DNA from 4 places in the Marinobacter sp. SS8-8 genome. Region 4 is predicted to be linked to each of the others. Evidence: predicted binding sites of a transcription regulator. Region 4 holds the regulator's gene; each other region holds the start of a gene.

Region 1 (7,347 bases), on a different contig from region 4:
CAGGCTGGAAGCTCAGGCATCCCAGTTCAAAGAGATGCTGGCTGGTTCGGGCCAGTTGACTGACAATACGTTAAAAAAGATCGTCAATTCGGGAGATCAGGGAGATTATATTTTTTCAGCAAGCTCTGGGGGACGCATCGTTGCGTCAGATAAAAAGTATTTAAGTATTGTTAAAAAAATCATGTCAGGCAGCGAGAGTGGAATAATACACTACAGCGATAAAAACCAAGTATTGCTGGGACTTACATCGGAAACTGATGTGGGCGGTGAAAAAATAAATATCCTGGTTTTGGAGGCAAGAAGTTATAAAACAGGTATTTCTGATAATGTACACCTGGTGATTGGAATCATTGCTCTGGTATTATTTTTTTCCATTATTTTTTTTATATATCTGAGCGTAAATATCGCCCTGAAACCACTCGGTGATTTGAGTATTCAGTTGTCTGAATTAAAGAATGGTCGCCGCACACGCCTGGCGGAGGACTCCCCTGTGGAGTTCAGAGAGGTGGTTGTTGATTTCAATCATCTTCTTGAAGTTCTGGACAGGCGTTTGAATCGCTCCAGAAGATCAATGTCGGATCTATCACACAGCATCAAAACCCCGTTAACCGTTGCTATCGCGATCACAGGCGACCAGGACACCCCCATCGAACAGGATGACCGGGAATTTCTTCATGCAAAATTATCCGAGTTACGGAAGATCATCGATACCCAGATGAGAAGGGCCGAGATGTCGGGGCAATATTCGGGAAAACCCATAAAGGTTGTGGAAAAGGTTGAGGCAATCATTGATGTTGTACGGAGAATCTATCCGAGAAAAAGCTACTTATTGAAAAAAGATTTGCCTGATGATTTTTTCTGGGCAATCGATGAGCATGATTTCAATGAGGTAGTCGGTAATATTCTTGATAATGCAGCGAAGTGGAGCGATGGCAGGATCGACATAACCCTGGCTCAATACCATCATATATTTAAAATAACAATAGAAGACGATGGACCGGGCGTTGAACAGGATAACCTGGACCAGTTAACGATGAGAAAACGACGACTGGATGAACAAACACCGGGCTATGGCCTCGGGTTATCGATCGTAGATGAAATCGTGGACAATTACTCCGGAAAATTGGCTTTTTCAAGGTCGAAAATGGGAGGACTCAGAGTGGATGTAATGTTCTCCGCCAGCAAGCTCACTCCGGTTTTCTCATAGGAGGGGTCAAAAAAATAACTCCTGCGCCCCGGCCTTTGTTCTCGCATCCTGTCATGAGGCATTGACGCCCCTTCACGGATAAATATTCAAGGTTCATCTGGGTCGAAAAAATAACCCTGTCCGCGAAGGGTTTTTATCTTTGACTTACCAAGTAGTTTTCTAAGCCGTGTTATGTAAACCTGAATCACGTTATTCCCGGGTGACCTGTCGATATTGTACAAAAGATCCACAAGATCATCCTGGGAGAACACTCTTCCAGGCGAACGTAAAAAACACTGAAGCAACCGGAACTCAGTTGCAGTTAACCGATGGTCCTCACCCGTTGGGGTCGACAGTGTTCTGCAGTTGTTATTCAACCGGTATCCGCCAACCCCGATCTCGTTTGTAGAACGCCCTTCTTTTCTTCGGATGATGGCGTTTAGTCTGGCCTGCAACTCTTCGAACTCAAAGGGCTTCGGTAGATAATCGTCAGCACCGGCGTTTAAGCCCTGAACCCTTTCCGACCAGTTTGACCTGGCGGTCAGGATAAGTATCGCGTCATCCCGTCCAGACTTGCGCCACTCCCTCAGCAGCGACAGTCCATTTTTATCGGGCAATCCGATGTCGAGGACTATCCCTTCATACAGGCTTGTACCGACAAAAAAGTCTGCTTCTTCTGCGTTCTTTGCAATATCAACAGCATAATCAGCCCGTTCAAGCCATTTTGAGATTCTTTCTGCCAAAAAGGCATTGTCCTCAACAATCAGAATTTTCATCTCGATCTCTCAAAACCTGCACTTAAGCCGCGGCAGTTACTTTATAGGCACCCAGGATAACCCGTCAGACTCCAGTATGCAGGTTACTCGCTCCCGGGGCACGGAAAGAACGGTGCAAAAAAATCAGAAGAGGCATTCGCCCTTTTCCCAACCTCAAGCAGGAAGGTTACCGGCCCGTCATTCACCAAACCGACTTTCATGTCGGCACCGAACTGCCCCTCACCCACTCTTTCGGCACCCAGTGCGGAGCGAGCTTCCAGAACGAACAGCCGGTAGAGCCGGTCCGCCTCAACGGGCCCGGCAGCGGAAGAGAAACCGGCCCGCGTACCTGATGACGTGTCGGCAGCCAGCGTAAACTGTGGAATAACAAGAAGGGAACCATCAATATCGGCAAGGCTTCGGTTCATCCGGCCTGCGTCATCGGGGAATACACGGTAGGTGATAATTTTCCGGCATAGCTTCCTTGCCTCTCTTTCGCCATCACCCTTTTCGACACCCAGCAACAAAAGCAGCCCTGTTCCTATTGAGGCTAACGGCTTACCCTCCACCCTAACACTGGCTTGCGATACTCGCTGGATAAGTCCTTTCATCAAATTCCCAGAGGACGAATGAACAGAAAGAAAGAAAATCGGCGCAGAGTTTATCCACGGCGCTCACAGGCCGCAACCCTGAGAATGGAATTCAACCGGCACTTTTTCCGGTTTTGGCAACAACTGACTCAACACCACGAATCAGGGCATCGACAATCGCGGGTTCAGAGGCGGAATGACCAGCATCCCGAATGATCTGCAGCTCCGCCTCCGGCCAGGCCAGGCTCAGCGCCAGGGCGTTCTCGAGAGGACAGACCATATCGTAGCGGCCATGGACGATAATGCCCGGAATGTCTGACAGTCTACCCGCATCCCGCAGGATCTGATCAGGCTCCAGGAACGAGGAATTCATGAAATAGTGGCATTCGATACGGGCCAGGGCGATGGCGACATGGGGGTGACCAAAATGCTCGACCACCCTGGGATTCGGATGCAAAGTGGCGCACCGGCCCTCCCACACAGACCAGGCCTTGGCGGCCTGAATCTGCTCCAGTTCGTTGGTACTGGTGAGCCGCCGATAATAAGCGGCGACCATGTCGCCACGCTCAGCCCCGGGAATCTGTGCCTCAAAATCTGCCCAGTAATCCGGGAACACCCGGCTTGCGCCGTCCTGGTAAAACCAGTGAATATCGCGGGGACGGCAGAGAAAGATGCCTCGCAAAACCAGCCCCAACACTCGTCCGGAATGAGCCTGGGCATAGACCAGGCTCAGGGTCGAGCCCCAACTGCCACCGAACAGAAGCCATCTGTCGACACCGAGAAAGGCGCGCACAGCCTCCATATCTTCAACCAGCCTGTCGGTGCTGTTGCCTTCAAGTTCCGCCAGAGGCGTTGACCTTCCTGCACCACGCTGGTCCATCAGAATGATCCTGAAACGTTCGGCATCGAAAAAGCGCCGGTGGTATTCCTCACAGCCTCCGCCAGGGCCGCCGTGGACCACAAGAACCGGGATGCCATCCGGGTTACCGCTTTCTTCAACATAGAGTTCGTGCAACGCATCAACCGCAATACGATGCCGGGCGTTGGGTTTGATTTCAGGGTACAGGGTGAGCATGAAGCGCTCCGTAAAAAGGATTTACCCGGAGTTTAGCTTAAGCCAATGAAAAAGGGGTCAGATGAAAAGTTCATCTGACCCCTTTTTCACTCAAGCGCCGGCTTACTTCTTATTGGCACGCTTGCGATCATTTTCGGTCAGGAATTTCTTGCGGAGCCGAATCGATTTCGGTGTCACTTCAACCAGCTCGTCGTCATCGATGAACTCCAGCGCCTGCTCAAGCGTGAACTTGATGGGCGGCACCAGCCCGATGACTTCATCCTTGCCGGATGCTCGCATGTTGTCGAGCTTCTTGCCCTTGGTGGGGTTCACCACCAGATCGTTATCACGGCTGTGGATACCGCAAAGCTGGCCTTCGTAGATTTCCTGGCCCGGGTCCAGGAACAGCTTGCCACGGCTCTGCAGGGTTTCAAGGGAGTAGGTCAGCGCCGTACCGGTTGCCATGGATACCAGAACTCCGTTCTGACGACTGGTGACATCGCCAACCTTGATGGGGCCGTAATGACTGAAGGTGGACGTCAGGATACCAGTGCCCGAGGTCATGGTCAGGAAGGTATTGCGGAAACCGATCAGGCCCCGTGCCGGAATGGTATACTCGAGGCGCATCCGCCCCTTGCCATCCGGCACCATGTTGGTCAGGTCACCTTTGCGCAGCCCCATCTGCTCCATGATCGGACCCTGATGCTGCTCCTCGATGTCGACGATGACATTTTCATAGGGTTCCTGCTTCACGCCATCCGCTTCCCGAATAACAACTTCAGGCCGACCGACCGCCAGCTCGAAGTTCTCACGGCGCATGTTCTCGATCAGCACTGACAGGTGCAGCTCACCCCGGCCGGACACCTTGAACTTGTCCGCCGATTCGCCTTCTTCAACGCGCAGCGCCACGTTGTGCAGCAGCTCCTTCTCCAGACGCTCCTTGATGTTCCGGCTGGTGACATACTTACCTTCCCTGCCGGCGAAGGGCGAATCGTTTACCTGGAAGGTCATCGAAACGGTCGGCTCATCCACCGTCAGCGCCGGCAAGGCCTCAACGTTGGCCTGGTCACACAGGGTATCGGAGATAAACAGCTCATCCATACCGCTCACGCAGACGATATCGCCAGCCTGCGCCTCATCCACTTCAACGCGCTGCAGGCCTGAGTGCCCCATGATCTTGAGTATGCGACCATTGCGCTTCTTGCCGCTGGCACCAATCGCCGTCACCGGCGAATTGGTTTTGATCTTGCCGCGTGCGATGCGACCAATACCGATCACGCCCAGGAAGCTGTTGTAATCCAACTGGGAGATCTGCATCTGGAACGGTCCGTCAGGATCAACGTTCGGCGCCGGCACATGATCAACAATCGCCTGGAACACAGCGTCCATGTTGTCATCGAGGTTTTCATGATCCAGACCGGCAATGCCGTTCAGCGCGCTGGCGTAAACAATGGGGAAGTCCAGTTGCTCGTCGGTCGCACCCAGGTTGTCGAACAGATCAAACACCTGGTCTACAACCCAGTCGGGCCGCGCACCGGGACGGTCAATCTTGTTGACCACCACGATCGGGCGCAAGCCGGCGGCGAACGCCTTCTGGGTCACAAACCGTGTTTGCGGCATCGGGCCGTCAATGGAATCAACCACCAGCAACACACAATCAACCATGCTCATCACACGCTCAACTTCGCCACCGAAGTCAGCGTGACCCGGGGTGTCCACGATGTTGATGTCGTAGCCATTCCACTTCAGGGCGGTGTTCTTGGCCAGGATGGTAATACCCCGTTCCTTTTCCTGGTCATTGGAATCCATGACCCGCTCGTTCTCGAGTTCCTTTCGGTCCAGCGTGCCGGACTGGCGCAACAGCTTGTCCACAAGCGTGGTTTTACCATGGTCAACATGGGCGATGATGGCGATATTACGAAGTTTTTCAATCACAAAAATAATCCTGCGGCATGCACTCAATGACCTGAGAAGGTGGTTCGCAGGGGCAACCCCAGCACATGCCGTCTCAAATCCGTAAAATGAACTCATTCACCGGAGCTGGCTGCCCGGCACCCTGCATGGTGATTTCCGATCCGGGATCTGGAAATGGTAGGGTAAAAATGAAGCGGCGCGCAGTATAGCGAAAAGTCTGTGTCGTTAATATGAAGAAAAACGCCTATTCTTGTTACCCGTCTTTTTGCCCGTTCTTACTCAAGCGGCGCACCCATTCTGAGCGCGCAACGAATATATGCACCATATTGGTGCAAATATTCAATATGAAGGCCGGCCAATTTGCGCAGGACATGCCCCAAACCCTGGCGGTTGCGCCGTTCTGGAGCATGCCCTGAAAATTGGCAAGCACCTTGCTTTATCGAAAGCAGCCGAAATTTGCAGGTAAGACGCACTGGCATTTGCTAAGCTGCGCAAACCTGAGAAACAGATCGGAACTCAGCACTCTGAGCGATCCGGCACCATGAACATGAATACAGCCGCCTGTGCGGTATAACTTACGGAGCATGCATAATGTCCAAGACAGTTGATTTGATCAAAGAACACGAAGTCAAATGGGTTGACCTGCGCTTCACCGACAGCCGCGGTAAAGAGCAGCATGTAACGCTGCCCGCCACCGAAGTGGATGAAGATTTTTTCGCAGACGGCAAAATGTTTGACGGCTCCTCCATTGCCGGCTGGAAAGGCATCAACGAATCCGACATGATCCTGATGCCGGACGACGAGACCTCCGTACTCGATCCGTTCACTGAAGAAACCACCGTTAACATCACCTGCAACATCGTAGAACCGTCTACCATGCAGGGTTATGAGCGCGATCCGCGTTCTGTTGCCCGTCGCGCCGAGGAATACCTCAAGTCCACCGGCATCGCCGATGGCGCCCTGTTCGGCCCGGAGCCGGAGTTCTTTGTCTTTGATTCCGTCAAGTGGAACGTCGACATGCAGGGCTCGTCGTACCACATCCACTCCGAAGAAGCGGCCTGGGTATCCGGCGAAGATTTTGACCGCAACAACATCGGCCACCGCCCGGGCGTCAAAGGCGGTTACTTCCCGGTTCCGCCGGTTGACAGCCTGCACGACCTGCGTGGCGCCATGTGTGCGGCCATGGAATCCATGGGCCTGGACATTGAAGTTCACCACCACGAAGTGGGCACCGCTGGCCAGTGTGAAATCGGCGTTGGCGCCAACACCCTGACCCGCAAGGCTGACGAAGTTCAAATCCTCAAGTACTGCGTACACAACGTGGCACACGCTTACGGCAAAACGGCCACCTTCATGCCCAAGCCGGTCGTTGGTGATAACGGTTCCGGCATGCACGTGCACATGTCACTGAGTAAAGACGGCAAGAACCTGTTCGCAGGCGACAGCTATGCCGGCCTGAGTGAAGCAGCCCTGTACTACGTTGGCGGTGTTATCAAGCACGCCAAGGCCATCAATGCCTTCACCAACCCTGCAACCAACAGCTATAAGCGCCTGGTTCCGGGCTACGAAGCACCGGTCATGCTGGCCTACTCTGCCCGCAACCGTTCGGCCTCCATCCGAATCCCTTACGTGAACAGCCCGAAAGCGCGTCGTATTGAAGTTCGCTTCCCGGACCCGGCTGCCAACCCGTACCTGGCTTTCGCTGCCCTGATGATGGCTGGCCTGGACGGCATCCAGAACAAGATCCACCCAGGCGATGCCATGGACAAGGATTTGTACGACCTGCCAAAGGAAGAGGCCCTGAGCATTCCGAAGGTTGCTGAAACCCTGTCCGAAGCCCTGGACTGC
Region 2 (7,347 bases), on a different contig from region 4:
AAAACTGGCCAGCGGCGAATGGCTGGCGTCCTACTGCCTGACTGAACCGGGTGCCGGCTCGGATGCTGCCAGCCTTCGTACCAAGGCAGTCCGGGACGGCGACCACTATGTGATTAACGGCAGCAAGGTATTTATCTCCGGTGCCGGCGCCACCGACATCCTGGTGCTCATGGCCCGAACCGGGGCGCCGGATTCGGGTTACAAAGGCATTTCCACCTTCGTGATTCCTGCAGATGCCGATGGCGTTTCCTACGGCAAGAACGAGGAGAAAATGGGGTGGCACAGCCAGCCAACCCGGATGATCAGCCTCGAGAGCGTGCGCATCCCGGCCAGCAACCGTGTGGGCGAGGAAGGCGACGGTTTTGCAATTGCCATGAAAGGCCTGGATGGCGGGCGCCTGAACATCGCCACCTGTTCCCTCGGCGGTGCCCAGGCCGCCCTGCTGCGGGCCCGTAATTACATGCACGAGCGCGAACAGTTCGGCAAACCGCTGGCGGCGTTTCAGGCCCTGCAGTTCAAACTGGCCGACATGGCCACCAATCTGGTCGCAGCACGGCAGATGGTTCGCCTGGGTGCTTTCAAACTCGATAACACCGATCCGGAAGCAACACTGCATTGTGCCATGGCCAAACGCTTCGCCACCGACGCCTGCTTTGAGGTGGTCAACGAGGCCCTGCAACTGCATGGCGGTTATGGCTATATTAGGGAATACCCGCTGGAGCGTTACCTGCGTGACCTGCGAGTGCATCAGATCCTGGAAGGCACCAACGAAATCATGCGGCTGATTGTCGCCCGCCGTCTGCTCGAGGACGGCGTGGCCGAAGCTATTCAATAGGCATAAAGACGGGGTCAGATGAAAAGTTCATCTGACCCCATTTTCAGAAGGGGAGAATAAAATGAGCGATCTGATTCAGCTCGAAAAACGCGGACACATTGCAATACTGACCATCAACAACCCCCCGGCCAACACCTGGACCCGGGATTCCCTGATTGCCCTGATGGACACGGTTCGTGAGCTCAACGAAGACCGAAACATCTTTGCCCTGGTAATGACCGGGCAGGGCGAGAAATTTTTCTCCGCCGGTGCGGATCTGAAAACCTTCGCCGACGGTGACAAGGCCCGGGCCAATGAAATGGGCCAGCTGTTTGGTGAGGCGTTTGCGACCCTCAGCCGATTCCGGGGTGTGTCGGTCGCGGCGGTCAATGGCTATGCCATGGGTGGCGGCCTTGAGTGCGCCATGGCCTGCGATATCCGTATTGCCGAGGAGCATGCCCAGATGGCCTTGCCGGAAGCGTCTGTAGGCCTGCTGCCTTGTGCCGGTGGTACCCAGAACCTGCCCTGGCTGGTGGGTGAAGGTTGGGCTAAACGCATGATCCTGTGTGGAGAGCGCGTAAATGCGGATACCGCCCTGAGAATCGGCCTGGTAGAGGAGGTGGTGCCCTCCGGCAAGGGGCTCGAAAAGGCCCTGGCGCTGGCGGAAATGGCCTGCAAACAGAGCCCGTCTTCCACTGCCCGCTGCAAGACCCTGGTGATGAGCGCCCGCGACGGTCGCAGCCATGACGACGGCTGGCGTATGGAACGGGAACTGTTTGTTGAGCTGTTCTCCACCGAAGACCAGAAAGAAGGCGTGAATGCGTTTCTCGACAAACGCAAGCCGGAATGGAAAAACCGCTGAGGCCGGCACCCTGAACGCTGGCTCAAGGATCTGTTATGAGTGATCACCCCATTATCTTTGAAGAGTGGAAAACAGGCTGCGGCGCGCTGATTGCCGTGGCCAGGCTGAACATGCCGAAGACGCTGAACTCGCTGTCCCTGGAGATGATTCGCCTGCTGACACCACAGCTGAAGCGGTGGGCAGAGGATCCGGCCATTCAGGCAGTCTGGCTTGAAGCTGAAGGCGATAGGGCGTTCTGTGCCGGTGGCGACATTGTCGCCCTGTATCGCAGTATGACCGAGCCCCAGGCTGCCAGCGAAGGTGAAGCGTTCTTCACCGAGGAATATGAGCTGGATCACCTGATCCATACCTTCCCGAAGCCCATCGTTTGCTGGGGCCATGGCATTGTGATGGGGGGCGGTATGGGCATCATGCAAGGCGCGTCCCACCGGGTAGTGACTGAAGGCTCGAAACTCGCCATGCCGGAAATCAGTATTGGCCTCTATCCGGATGTTGCCGCTGGCTGGTTCCTGAACCGCACCCCCGGCCGTACCGGGCTGTTCCTGGGCCTGACCGGTACTCGCCTCAACGGCGCGGACGCCCTGTTTACCGGCCTGGCGGATCGGTTTATCCGGCACGATCTGAAAGCGGAGGTGGTAGCAGAACTGTGCAAACGCAACTGGCAGGACGAGGAAGCCCACGCCGTGGTCGGTAGTGTGCTCCGGCAGTTTGAGCGCCAGAGTGGCGACGCCATACCGGAATCGCCGGTGCGTACCCATTTTGATGAGATTAACCGGGTTACGGATGCCGATTCCCTGGAAACGACCGTCAGCCAGTTGAAAGAACTGTCCGGTGGCGACGGATGGGTGGCGAAAGCGACCCGTTCCCTTGCCGGCGCCTCACCGACCTCCCTGGCCCTGGTCTGGCGCCACCTGCACGGCTGCAAACACGACAGCCTGAAAGAGGTGCTCGATAAGGAACTGGCGCTTTCCCGGAAATGCCTGACAAAAGGGGAATTTGCAGAGGGTATCCGTGCGCTTCTGATCGATAAGGACCAGCAGCCGCGTTGGCGCTATGCATCCCTTGCCGAGATGGACAGTGCCTGGATCGACGACTTTGTTACCCGGTAGCAGGCCTGTTGTCGGATTACGCTGCGCTGACCCGAGCTGTGGGAAACTGGCGCTGAATGTAGGTCGATAAGCAAAGCCGTAATCCGACAAACGTTGGCAAGAGAGCTCAGGGCTGCCGATAGGGCAAGTCCTACGAATCAAACACAAGAATAAGGGGAAAAGACATGGCAATAATTACCTTCATTGGCCTTGGCAACATGGGCGGCCCCATGGCCAGCAACCTCGTTAAAGCGGGCCACGACGTCACTGTGTTCGATCTTTCGAAAGATGCCGTTGCCGCCCTGGTGTCCGAAGGCGCAAAAACTGCCGACACCGCCCACGAAGCGGCCAATGGCGCCGAGTGTGTCATCACCATGCTACCCGCCGGGCAACATGTGGAAGCCGTATACCTGGGGGACGATGGTCTGCTGGCCAATCTGCCGGCCGGTACCCTGGTGATCGATTCCTCCACCATCGCGCCGGAAACAGCCCGTGGTGTGGCCGAGGCCGCAAAAGCGAAGGATATTCCGTTCCTGGATGCACCGGTTTCCGGCGGGGTAGGCGGTGCCAAGGCAGGCGCGCTGACGTTTATCTGCGGCGGTGCGGAAGAGACCTTCAACAAGGCAAAGCCCATCCTGGAAGCCATGGGCAAGAACATCTTCCACGCCGGTGAGCATGGTTCCGGCCAGGTCGCCAAGATCTGCAACAACATGCTGCTGGCGATCCTGATGGCCGGCACCAGTGAAGCACTGGCTCTGGGCGTGAAGAACGGCCTCGATCCGGCGGTACTGTCTGAAATCATGAAGCAGAGCTCCGGCGGCAACTGGGCCTTGAACGTCTATAACCCCTGGCCGGGTGTAATGGAAGGTGTGCCGGCATCCCGCGGCTATGAGGGCGGCTTCCTGGTAAACCTGATGAACAAGGATCTGGGCCTGGCTTTCGACAACGCGGTGAAGAACCACGCGGCGATCCCCATGGGCTCGCTGGCCCGCAACCTGTTTGAGCTCCATGCCGGGCAGGGCAATGGCACGCTGGACTTTTCCAGCATCCAGCGGCTTTACAAACCCGAGTAATGTGAAATCGGGGTCAGATGAAAATGGGGTCAGATGAAAAGTTCATCTGACCCCATTTTCATCTGACCCCATGTTCGCGAGGCCCAATCACCCCTGTAACGGAAACTCGAGACAGAGTTATTTTTGGGGTCCTATACTGTAAAGAGGCTGAATGCTGCCAAGTGCGGCCAGTTACTGAATTCTCGTTGCTCGGGAGTTGTCGATGGTGGAAAACTGGCAGGATTTGCTGGTGGCCATGCAGGAACTAAGCCTGCTGGATGTCATCCCGCAGGCTGCGGTTCTGGTGTTTGCGGGGATGGCCGCGTTTTATTTGCATCATCTCATTGCCCGGCTTACCGCTGTCGATTCCAAGGGCATGCGACACTTTACGCAACGCACCATTCAGCGCCTTGCCTTTCCAATCTCAATGCTGCTGGTGGTTCTGCTGGGTCGCGCGTCACTCGCCGCGCTGAATCAGGCCCATTGGGCCCTGGATCTGGCTGTCCCGCTGCTGATCTCGTTCGCCCTCATTCGCATCCTGGTTTATATGTTGCGCAAGGGGATGCGAAGCGGACCCTTGGTCAAGGCTTCGGAAAATATAATCAGTACTCTCATCTGGCTGGTGGTGGGTCTGCATCTCGTGGGCTTGCTACCCGGATTGCTTGAGGCCATGGATAGCCTGGCCATCTCCGTGGGCGACCTGCGCATATCCCTGTTGGCGGTCATCAAGCTACTCCTGCTGATGGGCCTTTTGTTAGTGGTTGCCGTATGGCTCTCGGGCATTATTGATCGGCGACTGTCCCGGTTGCCGTATCTGAGCCCTGGCGCGGCCGTGGGTTTTTCCAAAGTCAGCAAGCTGGTGCTGATCACCATCGCTGTACTGTCGGTTCTTAACCTGGTCGGTATTGATCTCACGGCGCTCGCGGTGTTCGGCGGTGCCCTGGGTGTTGGCCTGGGCTTCGGCCTGCAGCGTATTGCCAGCAATTTCATCAGCGGTTTTATTCTTGTGTTCGACCGCTCGATTCGCCCCGGTGATGTGGTCAGTGTCGGTGAGAAGTTCGGCTGGGTGGTCGCACTGCATGCCCGCTACGTGGTGGTGCGCAACCGCGACGGCGTGGATACGCTCATTCCCAACGAAAACCTTATTACCACTGAGGTGATTAACTGGTCTTATTCGGACCCCAACGTACGCCTGAAGATCCCGGTTTCGGTAAGCTACAGTGATGACGTGGAGCTTGCCATGGCCATCATGTTGGAGATCGCCCGGGAGCACCCCCGGGTGATTTCGGAGCCGGAGCCAGTGTGCCGGTTAACGGAGTTCGGCGACAACGGCATTCATCTGGAAGCGCGGGTCTGGGTCGCAGACCCGGAAGCAGGTTTCGGTAGTGTACGCTCTGACATCAATCTGGAGATCTGGCGCCGATTCAAGCAAGAAGGCATCACCATCCCATTCCCGCAACAAGACCTTTACATCAAGGAAATGCCAGAGAAGTAATCATGGGAAAGCCGGGACAGAACTATTTAATCTAATCGCCCTTTCGATTTGTGCGGTATATCGTTTGAGTTGCAGTGTGCCGAATTCCTCAAGGGTGGCAATGCGGGCGTCAGAGCCGAGATCCGCAAAGCGTGGCAAGGCAAAGGCGGCGAGAACCCCCAGAATGACAATAACTACGACCAACCAACTCAATCAAAGTAAAGCCCTGTGTGGGTGCATTTACCGCCGGGTTGTGGCACAGGCTGCTCTGCCTGAGATCGACCAATGCTGTGCTCCCTTGGATTGTTGAGTCACGATGAGGCTGTTGAAAACCGGAACAGATCTGGTTCTGTGCATTCTCTCTCGGATCACAGCCAATGCGAGCGACTACCGACGCTTGGGCCGAATAAACGCCTCAGTCAATATACGCAAATCTTGCCTCAAAGTGTCCGAAAAAAGGGTCGACGAATCCACCTGCATGGCCTTGGGCTTATCATAAGGGGCGCCGCACTAAAACAGATCCCCGTTGCGCAATTATGGTGCGCCTAGATTGAGCCTGAATAATGCAGGCCCCGATAAAATAATTCAAGTTATTGTAAAATAAACAAATTAATGATTGGTACAATTTATGCTTTTTGCTAGTACTGTGCTTTTGAGCGACATGTTTCTTTTCACCAATTAGAGAGTTCATCCATGACCAATCATAAATCCATCAAAGCAACGGTACTGGGCACTGCGGCGGCAGCATCATTTTTACTCAGCGGCGCGGCATCGGCCGAAGTAACGGCGAATGTTAGCGCACTCTCCAACTATATCTTCCGCGGTACGACGTATTCAGGAGACAGTGCCGTTGTCCAGGGTGGTATCGACTGGGGCCACGACTCCGGTATTTATGCCGGTACCTGGGCCTCCACACTGGGTGATGCGGGTCTCGGTGGTGGTGAGGTGGATTTCTATGCCGGTTTCGCCGGCGAGGCGGGCGCTCTCGGTTATGATCTGGGCGTGCTGACCTACCAGTACACCTCATTTCCAAATACCAATTACACAGAGGCTTATGTTTCCGGAACCTACGGCGTGATCACGGTTGGCCTGAACTACACGATTGATGCCGGTTCCGCCAACAAAGATAAGGCGTTTGACGAGGGTGATATCTATTTCTTCGGCAGCGCGGATTTTACCGCGGGTGCCGTGGATATCAGTCTCTATGCCGGTCGTTATGACTACACCAATGACGGCAAGTACGGTAACGGTGATATCAGCTACAACCATGTTGGCGCCAGTATCAGCAAGGATGGCTTCAGCTTTGCCATTGACAAGAGCGATGTCGAACCAACCAATAGTGCAGTGGGTGGTTTATCGCCCAATATGGATGCCGTTCGCTTCACGGTGGGCTATGGTCTTGATTTCGACCTGATGTAAGGGGCTTGACGGCAGTATTCATCCTTATAAAAGATGGCCGTCCCCGACTGAGTGGGGGCGGCGTTAGTGACGACTAATGCCATTGGGCGCAGAGGCCATCCGCCCAGCCGGCGTACTTCAAAAACCGGGGCAGATCTATTTTTCAGAATCTGGGACAGCGTTGTGTTTGACGGTTTTCCCGTTAATCACTGCCGCGACCACACTTCCCCATGCTGCATTACCCGGAAGGCCAACTCACTTATGCCCTGTCTCTCCAGCGCCAGCCGCAGTCGCCGGGGTGGCTCGTCCATGGGTTCGTCGGTCAGCACGAACGTGCCCCAGTGCATGGCTACCGACTGGCGGGCGCCAATATCCTGGTGAATCCTGACCGCCTCTTCCGGCGCCACGTGCACCGGGGCCATGAACCAGCGCGGGTCGTAGGCGCCGATGGGTAGCAGCGCCAGATCAATGGGCGCAAACAGCTCGCCAATGTCGCGAAACACCTGACCATAACCGGTATCACCGCCGAAATAGAACCGGAAGCCGTCCATTTCCAGCAGCCAGCTACACCACAGCGAGGTGTTGGTGTCGGTGGCGGTTCGTCCGCTGAAGTGTTGGGCTGGCAGGCAGAATACTTCATTTTTGCCGGCCAGGGGCGT
Region 3 (7,347 bases), on a different contig from region 4:
GTGACTGGAACAGGGAGAAATTCACGAACAGCTTTTCGGCCAGTTTTTCGTTGAGCTCGTCGATGATTTCCCGGTGGGCCCGGTTGCTGCTGTCCAGTTGGTTTCGCAGCAGGCGGCAGCAGCGGGTATACAGCGTTTCAGCCTCTGCCCGCTCCTGCAATGAAAGCAGGCCGTGGGCAAACTGGGCATGAACATCCGCCATGGCATGCAGCACATCGTGGTAGATCTCTGCCAGTGAGCGTGGGGAGTTGGTCTCTTCCAGGCTCTCCAGATCGCGCCAGAGATCGTGCAGCGGGGCCGGTGCCCCAGGTTCCGGCTGCTTCGGGGCGCGATTTTCCGGCGCTTCGCGATCAATCACGTTGGTCACCAGTACCGAGTGATGGGCAGTGAGGGCGCGCCCGGATTCGCTGATCAGATCCGGGTGGGGAATGCCTTGGCGGTCGCACTCCGCTTGCAGAATATGCACCACGTTGTAGGCGTATTCATAAACGCTGTAATTCATGGAACAGCTGCTGCGGGAGCGGGTACCCTCATAATCGACGCCCAGGCCACCGCCGATATCGACCGTGCCGATCGGGGCGCCCATCTGGCGTAGCTCACTGTAAAACCGGGCACACTCCCGCAAGCCGGTCTGGATGTCCCGGATATTGGCAATCTGGGAGCCGAGATGGAAATGCAGCAGTTGCAGGGCACCCAGCGCATCAGCCGCGCGCAGGGTGTTTACCACATCAAGCACCTGGCTGGCGGACAGGCCGAACTTGGATTTTTCACCACCGGTATTCTGCCAGTTGCCTTTGCCAATGGTCGCCAACCGGGCCCGAACGCCAATCAGCGGTTCAACGCCCAGGTTGTTGGCTTCCTCCAGAATCAGCGGCAGCTCCGATTGTTTCTCCACCACAATAAATACCCGGTGGCCCAGGGCCTGGCCAATCAGGGCCAGGCGAATGTATTCCCGGTCCTTGTAACCGTTGCAGACAATCACCGAGCCCGGTTGCCGGGACATCGCCAGCACCGCCATCAGCTCGGGCTTGCTGCCTGCCTCAAGGCCGATCTGTCCCTTCGAGGCGGCAGGCTCCGCAGCCAGAAGTTCTTCAACCACCCGCCGCTGCTGGTTCACCTTGATGGGGTAAACTGCTGTGTAGCGGCCCCGGTACGCCTGCTCGTTCGCCACCTTGTTGAAGGCATTGCACAGTTTATTGACCCGATCATGCAGGATATCGACAAAGCGGATGAGAACCGGAAGCTGGAGCCCGGATTCGGTCAGTGTGTGGGTCAGCTGCGGCAGATTGATCTGAGCCGCGGTGTGGCCGCGGTCCGGCCGGATCATTACCTGGCCCCCGGCGTTGACGCCGATGTAGCCATCACTCCAGTGGGCAATGTTATAAACCTTGTGGGCCGGGGTCGCGCTGGCTTCGCTCATGCTTGCTATCCTGTCAGGAAACCGGAGCCGGCGGCTGTTCGGTCAGGGGCCGGCCTATGGCCGCCATTGTAGGGATTCCCATCCCCGCCTAAAAGAACCGGGTGCGGAAATTATCTGTCCGGTAATAACGATTATCCCTTTAGCTCAGGGTGGGGCACCCCTACAATATGCCCTTTCAACACAGCCCAAGGGCCACAGCGGGAGGCAAGAGATGACAGTACTCAATGATGGCTGGTTTACCGAGGTGTTCCAGGACCAGGGAACGGCGTTCTCCCTGCAGGTGAAAAAGAAGCTCCACCAAGAGCAGACGCCGTTCCAGAAGCTTGAGATCTATGAAACTGAGACCTTCGGCAACCTGATGGTTCTGGATGGCTGCGTGATGCTGACCACCCGGGATAATTTCCTGTACCACGAGATGATGACGCACCCGGCCCTGTTTACCCATCGGGACCCGAAAAAGGTGGTGATTGTTGGTGGCGGCGATTGCGGCACCCTGAAGGAGGTGCTCAGGCATCCGGGTGTGGAAGAGGCTTGGCAGGTGGAAATTGATGAGCGGGTTACCCGCCTGTCAGAGAAGTATTTTCCGGAGTTGTGCGAGGCGAACAGCGACCCGCGCGCCAATTTTTTCTTTGGTGATGGCATCCAGTGGATCCGCGACATGGCGCCGGGCAGTGTAGACCTCATCATTATCGACAGCACGGATCCGGTCGGCCCGGCGGAAGGCCTGTTTGCCGTGGATTTCTACCGTGACGCCATGCTGGCGCTGCGTGAGGGCGGCATTATTGTGCAGCAGAGTGAGTCTCCTCTGCTGCACACCAACACCATCATCAAGGACATCCACAATGACATGCGCAAGGCCGGCTTCCGTCACCTCCAGACCCTGCCGTTCCCGCAGCCGGTCTATCCGACCGGCTGGTGGAGTTGCACCATGGCCAGCAAGGAGAACCCGGTAAAATATTTCCGCGAGGACGATGTCAACAACCGGCCGTTCGTGACCCGCTACTATAATGCCGGAGTGCACTACGGGGCCTTGGCGATGCCCCAGTTCATGGTGGATGCGCTGGAGGATGAGATCAGGCCAGAGGAAGGTTAAGCCGGCAAAAAAAGAGGGGCGCCAGATGGCACCCCTCTTCGCTTTTATGTTGCCAGCGATTATTATTTGCTGCTGACAAACTCCGGATAGGCTTCCATACCACACTCGGACAGATCCACACCTTCGTACTCGTCCTCTTCGCTTACCCGAATGCCCATGACAGCCTTGAGAATACCCCAGACAATCAGGCTGGCAACGAATACCCAGACGAAGATGGTGATGGCGCCGATGATCTGGCCGCTGAAGCTGACGTCGCCGTTAGTGACCGGAACCAGCAGCAGGCCCAGCAAGCCACAGGTACCGTGAACCGAGATGGCGCCCACCGGGTCGTCGATGCGCAGCTTGTCCATGGTCACGATGCTCAGGACCACCAGGATGCCGCCGAAGGCACCGAAAAGGGTCGCAGTCAGGGCGCTCGGAGTGGATGGTTCAGCCGTGATAACCACCAGGCCAGCCAGCGCGCCGTTCAGCAGCATGGTCAGGTCAGCCTTGCCAAACATCAGGCGGGCGGTGATCAGGGCGGCAATTGCACCGCCGGCCGCGGCGGTATTGGTGTTCAGGAACACCATGGCCACGGAGTTGGCGCTGGCGATGTCGCCCAGCTTGAGAACCGAACCGCCGTTGAAGCCGAACCAGCCCATCCACAGAATGAAGGTACCGAGAGTTGCAAGCGGCAGGTTGGCACCCGGGAAGGCGCGGATTTCGCCGTTCGGGCCGTATTTGCCTTTACGGGCACCCAGCAGCAGAACGCCTGCCAGAGCTGCGGCCGCACCAGCCATATGAACGATACCGGAACCGGCAAAGTCACTGAAGCCGAGGTCGCCCAGGGTATACATGCCGAACACCGAAGCGCCGCCCCAGGTCCAGGCACCTTCCATCGGGTAGATGAAGCCGGTCATGAACACAGCAAAGACCAGGAAGGCCCAGAGCTTCATGCGCTCGGCCACGGCGCCGGAGACGATAGACATAGCCGTTGCAACGAACACAACCTGGAAGAAGAAGTCAGACGCGCCGGAGTAGATGGAGCCACCCTCGAAGCCGTCTTCCCGGCTGGCGAAGTCACCCAGAACAGCGGCGGTGTCAACGTCCGCGATCCCGGAAAGGAAAATGTTACCGCCGTACATGATGGCATAGCCACTGACCAGGTACATGATGCTGGCGATGGCAAACAAAGCCACGTTCTTGGTCAGGATTTCCGTGGTGTTCTTGGCACGCACCAGGCCAGATTCCAGCATGGCGAAGCCCGCTGCCATCCACATAACCAATGCACCGCACACCAGGAAGTAAAAGGTGTCTATAGCATACTGCAGGTGAAAAAGATTGCTTTCCATATGAAGCCCTCCGCACGAGGCTTTTCAGGTTATAAATTTTTTTGCGTTGGCTGATCGAAAAAATCAGAGCGGGTTCAGACCGCTTCTTCGCCGGTTTCGCCTGTCCGGATACGGATGGCCTGTTCCAGTTCAGTCACGAAAATCTTGCCGTCACCGATCTTGCCGGTGTTGGCTGCCTTGGTAATGGATTCGATGACCTGGTCCAGCAGGTTGTTGCTAATGGCCACTTCCACTTTGACCTTGGGCAGGAAGTCCACCACGTATTCCGCGCCACGGTACAGTTCTGTGTGGCCTTTCTGCCGACCGAAGCCTTTGACTTCAGTGACGGTTACGCCTTGCACGCCAATCTCGGATAGTGCCTCACGGACATCATCCAGTTTGAAAGGCTTGATGATCGCTGTCACAAGTTTCATTGCTTTCTCCTTGGTAAAGCCGTCCCAACAGTGAGGGCCCGTCGGCCAGTTGTTGAGGTCGGGATGCTGCCACCTCGCACACCAATTGTGCGGATTGCGTACGAGGGCTTTAGCATCGGGTATGCCAACGCAAAAAAAACACATTCAAAACAATAATCTACAATATCCGCGTACCAGAATGGCGCAAAGATCTGCACCAAAATGGAGCGGGCAGTCAGCCGGTGAGTCAAATTGGAGCGGGCTCACTGGCCGTTCGTCCATTATTATAAGGCCGACCGGGCACAGTATGGCAGGGGCTGCGGTGTGATACACTCCCGTAAACCGGTGAGAGCTCCTCTCTTTTAGTCGAAGCCCGACATTTCTGGAATCAGTGAGGTGATGTGTGAAGGGTCCCCAGGATATTTTCGCCCAGTTACAGGGCCAGCTTGGTCAGTTCGTTCCCGATATGGCCCGCGCCGCCCGAGAGGATTTTGAAACCCAGGCTCGGGCAACGGTGATGTCGGTCCTGTCCCGCCTGGAACTGGTAACCCGGGAAGAGTTTGATGCCCAACAGGCGGTGCTGCTGAAGACCCGTGAAAAGGTGGAGGCGCTCGAAAAACGGGTCGCCGAGCTGGAAAAGTCCCTGCAGGAACAATAAACTCCGGATCAGTCCGGCAGGGTGCCGGGCACGGTTTTCCGGTCACCATGGAAGGTTGTCATGTTAGCTATCGTTCATTCCCGCGCCATAATCGGCGTGTCTGCTCCACCCGTTACAGTTGAAGTCCACCTCTCAGGGGGATTGCCGGCACTCTCGATTGTCGGCCTCCCTGAAACCGGCGTTCGCGAGAGCAAGGAGCGGGTTCGCAGTGCCCTTCTGAATGCGGGGTTCGACTTCCCCGCCCGCCGCATTACGATCAACCTCGCCCCCGCTGATCTGCCCAAGGAAGGCGGCCGGTTTGACCTGCCCATTGCCCTTGGGGTTCTGGCGGCATCGGGCCAGATTCCGGCGGAGAGTCTTGCCGGTTGCGAGTTTCTCGGGGAGCTGTCCCTCGATGGCGCGCTGAGGCCTCTGAAGGGCGTGCTTCCGGCTGTGCTTGCTGCCCGGCAGGACCAGCGAGCCTTGCTGGTTCCCCACGGCAATGCCGGCGAGGCGGCCCTGGCCAGCCAGGGTGACGTGCTGGCGGCCGGCCACCTGTTGACCGTATGTGAACACCTCAGCGGCCGGGCCAGGCTGGTTCCGGTGCCCAAATCACCACTGGAGCGGGTACCCGGCAACAACGGTGAGATACCAGACCTCTCCGATGTCCGCGGCCAACGGGTCCCTCGCAGGGCGCTCGAAGTGGCCGCCGCCGGCGGCCACAACCTGTTATTGTTCGGGCCGCCTGGTACCGGCAAGAGCATGCTGGCCAGCCGTCTGCCGGGTATTCTTCCGGCATTGACCGACGATGCGGCCATGGAAGTTGCCAGCGTTCACTCGGTTGCCGGGCTTGCCATGAGAGAGGGCGGGTGGCGCCAGCCGCCGTTCCGGGCGCCCCACCACACAGCATCCGCGGTGGCTCTGGTCGGTGGCGGGAGCAGCCCGCGGCCGGGGGAAATCTCTCTCGCCCATCGCGGCGTACTTTTTCTGGATGAATTGCCAGAGTTTGAGCGTCGGGTTCTGGAAGTGCTTCGGGAACCCATGGAAACGGGGCACATTACGATCAGCCGGGCCGCGCGCCAGGTGAATTTTCCGGCTCGCTTTCAAGTCGTCGGGGCGATGAACCCATGCCCCTGCGGTTACAGTGGTCACCCGACCATTGAGTGTCAGTGTACACCGCAGCAGGTGATGCGGTATCGGTCGAAGATCTCCGGGCCTCTGCTGGACCGGTTCGATCTGCATGTGGAGGTCCCGGTTCAGGGTGGCGGCCTACTGATGCAACAGGGCGGCGATGGCGAGGCCAGTGCCAGGGTCCGGGAACGGGTTATCGCAGCCAGGATGAAACAATCGGAGCGGGGTTGCGTGAACGCTGCCCTGGCAGGGCGGGGACTTCACTCAGCTTGTCAACTGGACCACCAGGGAGAGCAGTTGCTCTGCGGCGCCATGGAGAAGCTGGGGCTGTCGGCCCGGGCATTGCACCGGATATTGCGGGTGGCTCGTACCCTCGCGGATCTTGAGGACTGTGACGGACTCCACCAGGTCCACCTGGTTGAGGCGCTCGGCTACCGGCAACTGGATCGCCAACAGGGGCGCAATTCGGTGGTATCCGCCTGAACCTTGTCACTCTGGTAGACTGTGGTCAAAGTCCGTTGAACAAGACCCGCTGCCGGCGGTTAAGGATTGCAGATGACTGACCAGAAAGAGCCGCAAGATCCGAAAGGCACTGCCACGGAATCACCGGTAACAACCCGCCGTGGCGTGCGCAGCTTTGTCCTGCGCCAGGGCCGAATGACCGAGGGCCAGAAAAAGGCGTTTGAGCGCAGTTGGCCGAAATACGGCCTCACCCGGGAAGACGGAATGATCGATCCGCGCCAGGTGTTTGGCCGGGACGCCATGCTGAATCTGGAGATTGGGTTTGGCATGGGCAAGTCCCTGGCGGAGATGGCGGAAGCTGCCCCGGAGCAGGATTTCATCGGTGTCGAGGTGCACCAGCCAGGTGTGGGTGCTCTGCTCAGGGAGGTTGAGGATCGCGGCCTGGACAATGTCCGGATCTATAGCATCGATGCCAATGACGTGATTGATCTGTGCCTGCCGGATGCCTGTCTGGATCGGGTGATGGTGTTCTTCCCGGACCCCTGGCACAAGAAAAAGCATCACAAGCGCCGGCTGATCCAGCACGAGTTTGTCCAGCGTGTTCGCCACAAGCTCCGGGTGGGCGGTATTCTCCATCTGGCGACGGACTGGGAGAACTACGCGGAACACATGATGGAAGTAATGAATGAATCCGAAGGGTTTGTTAATGCCCGGGAATCCGGAGGATATTCACCGCGACCGGAAGATCGTCCGATTACCAAGTTTGAAAAGCGGGGCGAAAACCTTGGACACGGGGTATGGGATCTGTTGTTTTATCGAACCAATTAGTCGGTGACCCCCGGCAGGAATGGTCGGGCGGAGCTTCAGTGGTGCGCCAGCGG
Region 4 (7,347 bases):
TTTCGCTGGTGATGGCTTCCCGCAGAGAGGTCTTGTCGTCGCTCAACGGGTGCTTTCTGCGAGTCGCATGGAAACGCTGCAGCAGGGATTGTTCGTCGGCATCCAGGAAGATGATCTCTAGGGTCACCCCTGTTTCCTGGAGGCGGCGATAGATCTCTTCGAAGTTGGCCAGTTCTCCAGAGAGGTTGCGGGCGTCGATGCTCACGGCCATCTTGCCGAGCCGGCCCGGTGTTGTCTGGCTGGCGGCTTCCCGGGTAAGGGGGAAAAGCAGGCCGATCGGGAGGTTGTCGATGCAATAGAAGCCCAGATCTTCCAGCACATGAAGTGCGGTACTCTTGCCCGACCCTGACCTGCCGCTGACGATAATCAGTTTCATGACCACGTACCTCCACTGCAATGAATGTCATCCGCCCGAGGCGGTCATGCGCTCATACAGGGTGCTGGCGTCCTCGGATTGTCGCAGGCGATCACAGAACGACCGCTCGTTGAATTTTTCCGCCAGCTGGCTGAGCAGTTCCAGGTGTTCGCTGGTGGCCTCCTTGGGCACAATCAGAGCGAAGATCAGATCTACCGGCTGGTTGTCGATGGCGTCGAACTCGACACTTTCTTCCAGCGTCATCAGTACGCCCACCACGTGATCCAGGCCTTCCAGGCGGCAGTGCGGGATGGCAATTCCCTGGCCAATACCGGTGCTGCCCAGACGTTCCCGTGAGATCAGGTTATTGAATATCTGGGTTTCACTGAGGGTATTGTCCTGGTGATTTATCTGCTCGGCAATAAACTCCAGAGCCCGTTTCTTGCTGGATGCCGACACCCGACAGAGGGTGAGCTCCGGTGCAAGTATGTTGTCTATGGTCAGGGATGTGTCGCTCATGGATCGACTGCATTTCCGTTAAAAAAAGGCTGCGACACGTAAGCCATGTCGCAGCTCGATTGGATGACTTGCATGAAAACAGCCAGTTAGCGAGAGCCGTTTCCGTGCATCCGGTCTACATTCTTTTCCTTGTGTTTGAGGATCTGGCGGTCCAGTTTGTCGATCAGGGCATCGATGGCTGCGTACATATCCTCATTTTCTGCCTTTGCGTGAAGGTCACCACCAACCACGTGCAGCGTGGCTTCCGCTATCTGGCGTACTTTTTCCACTTCCAGGGTTACCTGGCAGTTGCTGATATGGTCAAAGTGACGCTCGAGTTTCTGGAACTTCTCTGAAACATAATCCTTCAGTGCGGGAGTCAGTTCTACGTGATGGCCTGAAATATTGAGTTGCATAGGCGTCTCCTGTTGTCATCGTTCCGGCTCCTGGGAGCCGGTCTGGGTGCTGGTGCATTGTGCGCCGGCGAATAGTGCGTTGCGCCCGGACCCCGGGTGTTCAGACCAGTCGTTTGCGTTCGTTCGAAGGCGGAATGTGCATGGCCTCCCGGTACTTGGCAACTGTGCGTCGCGCAACCTTGATTCCCTGTTCCCCTAGCATGGCTGCAATTTTACTGTCGCTCAACGGCTTTTTGGGCATTTCCGCGGCAATCAGCTTTTTGATCATCGCGCGGATTGCCGTGGAAGAACATTCACCGCCTTCGTCAGTGCTGACATGGCTGGAGAAGAAATATTTCAGCTCGAAAATTCCCCGGGGGGTGTGCATGTATTTCTGGGTGGTTACCCGGGAAATCGTGGACTCATGCATCTCAACCGCCTGGGCGATATCAGAAAGGATCAGCGGTTTCATGGCTTCTTCACCCTGGTCCAGGAATCCTTGCTGGTGCTCGACAATGCGGGTCGCTACTTTCAGCAGGGTTTCATTACGGCTCTGCAGGCTCTTGATAAACCATTTCGCCTCCTGCAGCTGATCCCGCAGGTAAGTGTTGTCGGCACTGCTGTCCGCACGCCTTATAAGAGAAGCATAGCTGGCATTGACGCGGATGCGCGGGGCAATTTCCGGGTTCAGTTCAACGCGCCAGCGGCTGTTGTGCTTGCGAACAATCACATCCGGAATCACATAGTCAGGTTCGGCGCGGTCAATCACGTCACCGGGACGGGGATTGAGGCCGGTAATCAGGGCCAGTACATCCCGCAGTTGGTCTTCTTTCAGGCGGCTTCGGCGCAACAGTTGGGCGTAGTCGCGGTTGCCGAGCAGATTGATGTAATGGGTGATGACCAGGCGAGCCTGGGCCAGCCAGGGCGTCTCCGGCGGCAACTGGTTGAGCTGGATCAGCAGGCATTCCTGCAGGTCCCGGGCGAACACGCCAGGAGGGTCAAAATGCTGCAGCCGGTGCAGGACTGCCTCGACTTCATCCAGCTCAAGGGGGTCTTCTTCGTTTTCATCCAGCAACCCGGAATGAATCTCTTCCAGGGAACTGGTCAGGTAACCGCGCTCATCCACTGCATCCATCAAGGCGTGTGCAATGGCCTGGTCCCGTTCGCTCATCGGGGTCAGGTTCAGTTGCCATTCCAGGTGATCCTGAAGCGTGTCAGTGGGGGAGTTGCGGGTCTCGAAATCGTGATCGTTTTCGTCATCGTTCCGGGCGGCAGGTGCCGGTGCGGACTGGTAGATATCGTCCCAGGCGGTGTCGACCGGAAGATCGTCCGGAATGTTATCCGGGATTTCGTTTTCCGAGGACCAGTCCGGACCGTTTTCGCTTTCATCCCAGTCGGGTGAAGGCTCGGGAGCCGTTTCAGCGGCAGACTCGGTGGCATTGGCCTCCCGTTCGTCATTGCCGGTGTCGGTTTCCGGCTGATCCTCATTCTCGGACGTTTCCAGCATGGGGTTGGATTCCAGGGCCTGCTGGATTTCCTGCTGAAGGTCGAGAGTCGAAAGCTGTAGAAGCCGGATCGCCTGTTGCAGTTGGGGCGTCATGGTCAGGCTTTGACCCAGCTTTAACTGTAAGGAGGCTTTCATCACCATGGTTCAGGATCCGTCACTCATCAGCTCCCGGTGTCGTGGGTAGTGAAAAAAATCTTTATATGTCGGTTACTTGCCTTGGCTCTTTATTACCCTAGCAAGTTCTTTGCCGAGTTTACTTGCTACCGATCATCAAAACAATCCGGGGGTCAGATGAAATTGGGGTCAGATGAAAAGTTCATCTGACCCCAATTTCATCTGACCCCAATTTCACAGCCGGAACTCATCGCCCAGGTACACTTCCTTTACCTGCTGGTTGGCCAGAATGGATTCGGCATTACCGGAGGCGATGATGTGGCCACCGGAAACGATGTAGGCATTCTCGCAGATGTCCAGGGTCTCCCGTACGTTGTGGTCGGTAATCAGTACACCGATGCCCTTGTCCCGGAGATGCCGGATGATGTGTTTGATATCACTCACGGAAATGGGGTCGACACCGGCGAACGGCTCATCTAGGAGGATAAAGGCCGGCTCCATCGCCAGGGCCCTGGCAATTTCCACACGCCGGCGTTCGCCGCCGGACAGGGCCATGCCCATGCTGTCACGAATGTGGGTAATGTGGAATTCTTCGAGCAATTCTTCCTGCTTTTTTTCCCGCTCGGCCTTGCTCAGACCCTTGCGGGTTTCCAGAATGGCCATGATGTTGTCGCGCACCGACAGTTTGCGGAATACCGAGGCTTCCTGGGGCAGGTAGCCGATGCCCTGGCGCGCCCGGCCGTGCATGGGCAGATGAGTGATGTCGCGGCTGTCGATGGTGATCCGGCCGTGGTCGGCCGGAACCAGCCCCACGATCATGTAAAAGCAGGTGGTTTTACCGGCGCCATTGGGGCCCAGCAGACCCACAATTTCCCCGCTGCGGATTTCCAGGGAAACGTCGATCACCACTTTTTTCTGTTTATAACTCTTTGCCAGATTACTGGCCCTCAGAACTGCCATCGGATTCCTGTCTATCAGTGCGTCTGTCAGTGCTGCGTGGCTGAATCACCATTTCTACCCGGCCGGACCCTTCGCCGCTATCGGCGCCGCCTTGGGCCGTGACGACCCGGCGGGCGGTATCATAATGGATGATGTCGCCACGGAACAGGTTGCCATTCTGTTCGATGACCGCTTGCCGTTCAAAGATCAGACGCTGGTCAGCGGCCGACCAGGTGATATTCAGCGCCCTGGCGTCGGTTTCACCTCCGCCTTCACGGCTTGGCTGGCGGTAACGGGCCGGATTTCCGAAGGCTTCAATCCGGTTCAGCCCGTTTTCGTCGCGGTACAGAACCACACGCTTCGCACTCAGATGGGTCTCGCCCTGTTCCAGCTCTACATCGCCGGTGTAGGTGGCGATACCCTGGTTGTCGTCGAGGCGGGCGTTGTCTGCGGTTACTTTGATGGGGATGTCAGAATCAAGCTCGAAAGCGGCTGCCGGCCCGGTCAAGGTGATGGCCAGCAGGGCAGCCATCAGGCCCCGGTTTCGGTTAGTTTCCGGTTTCATAGAGTCCTTCCACCTGGGAGTTCAGTTCCAGAATCCGCTCGTCGATCCACGCTTTCATGCCTGTGGCACGGGTGGTTCCTGTCACGTCGCGTATTTCTACGGGTGCATCTGTGTATGCCAGGCCCCGGTCGTTGTCCAGGGTCAGGGTTGGCGTTGTCAGGGTGGTGTCCCGACCGTCCACATTCCGGAGTATCCGGACATTGCCAGTCAGGTAAAGCAGGTTTTCATTTTGCAGGAGACTGCCATTTTCGGCCTCCACAATCCAGGGCAGGGTGTCGGCGCCGTCCGTGACGCTGTAGAGCTCGGCCCTGGGCGATTCCATGGTGGCCAGGTTACCCTCCTCGAACTGCTCGATCCGCGGGCTGGTAAAACTGACCTTGGGGTTGCCGGCTTCATCGAACGAGGTGTACTTGCCATTGACCACGAATCCGTCGGGTTCGGTATCGCCTCTCAGATCGGCGGCCTGCCTGTCGATAACCGGGGGCTCATCACTTCGCCACAGCAAAAACACCGCCGCAACAATGGTACCCGCCAGTGCCAGTGTTTGCAGTCGGGGCCGGTCCGGCAGCCAGTTCACCTGCCAGCCTCCTGATCAGGCTCCAGGTAGGGCGCCAGCGCTGCGTCCAGCTTTCCGTGGGCGCTAAGCAGCAGATCGCAAGCCTCCCTCACGGCGCCGTCTCCTCCCCCCGCCCGGGTGCAGTAATCCGCATGCTGGCGAACCAGCCAGTAGCCGTTGGGTACGGTGATTCCCAGGCCCGCAAACCTCAGGGCTGGCAGGTCTGGCAGATCGTCGCCCATGTAGGCGATAGCTTCGGGGCGGATGTTCATGGTACTCACCAGTTCCTGCAGGGCTGCTTTCTTGTCCTCTCGTCCCTGCACCAGGTGCGGGATACCGAGGTCCCGCATGCGTTTTTCTGTCAGTGGTGACTTACGCCCGGTGATGACAGCGACAGTTATACCCGCAGCTATCAACTGTTTCAGGCCCAGGCCGTCGAGAATGTTGAACGCCTTGAGCTCATCGCCGGTGGCGCTGAAGTAGAGCTTGCCATCGCTCATGATGCCATCGACATCCAGGGCAATCAGTCGGATTAACGCCGCTTTCGCCAGCAGGGACTCGGGCCATTGGTTCTGCATGTCAGATAACCCCGGCCCGCAGCAAATCGTGCATGTTAATGGCGCCGGTCAGGGCACCGTTCTCATCGGTAACCGGCAGGGCGTTGATCTTCATTTCTTCCATCACGTTCAATGCCTCTGCCGCGAGATGATCGGCCTGGATGGTTTTTCCATGCCGGGTCATTACTTCATGAATGGGCGTATTGTGGATGTCTACTGAGCGGTCCAGGGTCCGGCGAAGGTCGCCGTCCGTAAATATTCCTGTGAGCGCACCCTGGTCATCAACGACCGTGGTCATGCCAAGGCCCTTGCGGGAGATTTCCAGCAGCGCACCGCTGAGGGGCGTGCTCTCGCTGACCACCGGAATACGATCACCGGTATGCATGATGTCAGAGACCCGCAGCAATAGCCGCCGCCCCAGGCTTCCGCCCGGATGGGAAAAGGCAAAATCTTCGGCGCTGAAACCTCTGGCCTCAAGCAGGGCGACCGCCAGAGCATCACCCATCACCAGGGTTGCGGTGGTGGACGACGTTGGTGCCAGGCCCAGGGGGCAGGCTTCTACCTGTACGCTGACATCCAGATTGGCTATGGCTTCCCGTGCCAGGGTGGAATTCGCATTGCCGGTCATACTGATCAACGGGGCGCCCATCCGTTTGATCAGTGGCAGAATGGTGACCACCTCGCTGGTGTTGCCACTGTTGGAAATGGCGATAACCACGTCTTGAGAGGTAATCATACCCATGTCGCCGTGGCTTGCCTCGCCCGGATGAACGAAGAACGAGGGCGTGCCGGTGCTGGCCAGGGTTGCGGCGATCTTGTTCCCGATGTGGCCGGACTTGCCCATGCCGGTAACCACCACGCGGCCCGTGCACTTCATAATAACTTCACAGGCCCGGGTAAAATGATCGTCGATACGGCTCTCAAGAGCGTTGATGGCGTCTCGCTCGATGCGGATGGCACGCAGGGCGGGCGTTCGGAAATCGGTCGGAGTCTGTTCGTTCATCGGGCTTGGGGCCTGGCTGTTAAGACATTGGAAATGGTCGGAGGAGTATATCATTTTCGCCCGGCAACGAGGCCCGGTTACCGAAAGTTCAGTCAAACTGATCATTGCTATCAGTACATTTTGGGTTCTTTGGATTGAGCTTGGGCGTTCCTTGGCATAATGTAGCCCTCTTTGAAAGGTAGGGACTATGGATTCATCGGCTTACATATCGCTTGAGGATGTTGTGTTTTCCCGCTCCGGGCGCCGGATTTTCGACGGTGTCAGCCTGGAAATTCCCCGAGGCAAAATTACCGCCATCATGGGCCCCAGCGGAACCGGTAAAACCACACTCCTGCGCCTGATCGGCGGTCAACTCCGGCCCGATTCCGGCCGTGTGGTGGTAGATGGCCACGAGGTGCCCAAGCTCAGACGCAAGGCCCTCTACGCATTCCGGGAAAAAATGGGGATGTTGTTCCAAAGTGGTGCCCTGTTCACCGATCTGAGCGTATTCGAGAACGTTGCCTTCCCCCTGCGCGTGCACACCCGTCTTCCGGAAGACATGATCCGGGATATTGTGCTGATGAAGCTGGAAGCGGTCGGGCTGCGTGGTGCCAGGCATCTGATGCCCTCGGAACTGTCCGGAGGCATGACCCGACGGGTCGCCCTGGCGAGAAGCATTGCCCTGGATCCGGAACTGATCCTGTACGACGAGCCTTTTGCCGGCCAGGACCCTATCGCCATGGGCGTTCTGGTCAAACTGATCCGGGACCTGAACAGTTCCATGGGGCTGACCAGTGTGCTGGTTTCCCACGATGTGCCGGAATCCCTGAGCATCTGCCATTACGCCTGCATCATCGCTGATGGCAGGGTTATCGGCGA

The links. The regulator sigma-54, encoded in region 4, starts transcription at its own class of promoters, with help from an activator protein. The targets are predictions, from matches to a motif close to ANTGGCATNNANNTTGCTNT.
Region 1: the regulator sigma-54 is predicted to act here: its motif matches at 5,918-5,937, upstream of glnA (glutamate--ammonia ligase).
Region 2: the regulator sigma-54 is predicted to act here: its motif matches at 5,906-5,925, upstream of QPL96_RS03065 (TorF family putative porin).
Region 3: the regulator sigma-54 is predicted to act here: its motif matches at 4,367-4,386, upstream of glnK (P-II family nitrogen regulator).

What each region holds. Positions count from the first base shown of each region.
Region 1 is NZ_JASSVN010000008.1:31,012-38,358, reverse strand. Features, by position in the region: gene QPL96_RS09985 (ATP-binding protein) at 1-1,207, shown strand, start outside; gene QPL96_RS09980 (response regulator transcription factor) at 1,294-1,962, opposite strand; gene dtd (D-aminoacyl-tRNA deacylase) at 2,046-2,552, opposite strand; gene pip (prolyl aminopeptidase) at 2,644-3,606, opposite strand; gene typA (translational GTPase TypA) at 3,709-5,520, opposite strand; gene glnA (glutamate--ammonia ligase) at 6,091-7,347, shown strand, end outside.
Region 2 is NZ_JASSVN010000002.1:235,776-243,122, reverse strand. Features, by position in the region: gene QPL96_RS03095 (acyl-CoA dehydrogenase family protein) at 1-835, shown strand, start outside; gene QPL96_RS03090 (enoyl-CoA hydratase) at 897-1,676, shown strand; gene QPL96_RS03085 (enoyl-CoA hydratase/isomerase family protein) at 1,712-2,785, shown strand; gene mmsB (3-hydroxyisobutyrate dehydrogenase) at 2,950-3,837, shown strand; gene QPL96_RS03075 (mechanosensitive ion channel family protein) at 4,040-5,311, shown strand; partial or broken gene QPL96_RS03070 (prepilin-type N-terminal cleavage/methylation domain-containing protein) at 5,399-5,552, opposite strand; gene QPL96_RS03065 (TorF family putative porin) at 5,984-6,709, shown strand; gene QPL96_RS03060 (MBL fold metallo-hydrolase) at 6,895-7,347, opposite strand, start outside.
Region 3 is NZ_JASSVN010000011.1:80,118-87,464, reverse strand. Features, by position in the region: gene speA (biosynthetic arginine decarboxylase) at 1-1,420, opposite strand, end outside; gene speE (polyamine aminopropyltransferase) at 1,632-2,513, shown strand; gene QPL96_RS12360 (ammonium transporter) at 2,576-3,844, opposite strand; gene glnK (P-II family nitrogen regulator) at 3,919-4,257, opposite strand; gene QPL96_RS12350 (accessory factor UbiK family protein) at 4,640-4,894, shown strand; gene QPL96_RS12345 (YifB family Mg chelatase-like AAA ATPase) at 4,955-6,487, shown strand; gene trmB (tRNA (guanosine(46)-N7)-methyltransferase TrmB) at 6,560-7,294, shown strand; gene QPL96_RS12335 (hypothetical protein) at 7,330-7,347, opposite strand, start outside.
Region 4 is NZ_JASSVN010000001.1:245,140-252,486, reverse strand. Features, by position in the region: gene rapZ (RNase adapter RapZ) at 1-376, opposite strand, end outside; gene ptsN (PTS IIA-like nitrogen regulatory protein PtsN) at 404-874, opposite strand; gene hpf (ribosome hibernation promoting factor) at 961-1,269, opposite strand; gene QPL96_RS01070 (RNA polymerase factor sigma-54) at 1,370-2,896, opposite strand; gene lptB (LPS export ABC transporter ATP-binding protein) at 3,104-3,829, opposite strand; gene lptA (lipopolysaccharide transport periplasmic protein LptA) at 3,807-4,373, opposite strand; gene lptC (LPS export ABC transporter periplasmic protein LptC) at 4,357-4,950, opposite strand; gene QPL96_RS01050 (HAD family hydrolase) at 4,947-5,507, opposite strand; gene QPL96_RS01045 (KpsF/GutQ family sugar-phosphate isomerase) at 5,509-6,489, opposite strand; gene QPL96_RS01040 (ABC transporter ATP-binding protein) at 6,677-7,347, shown strand, end outside.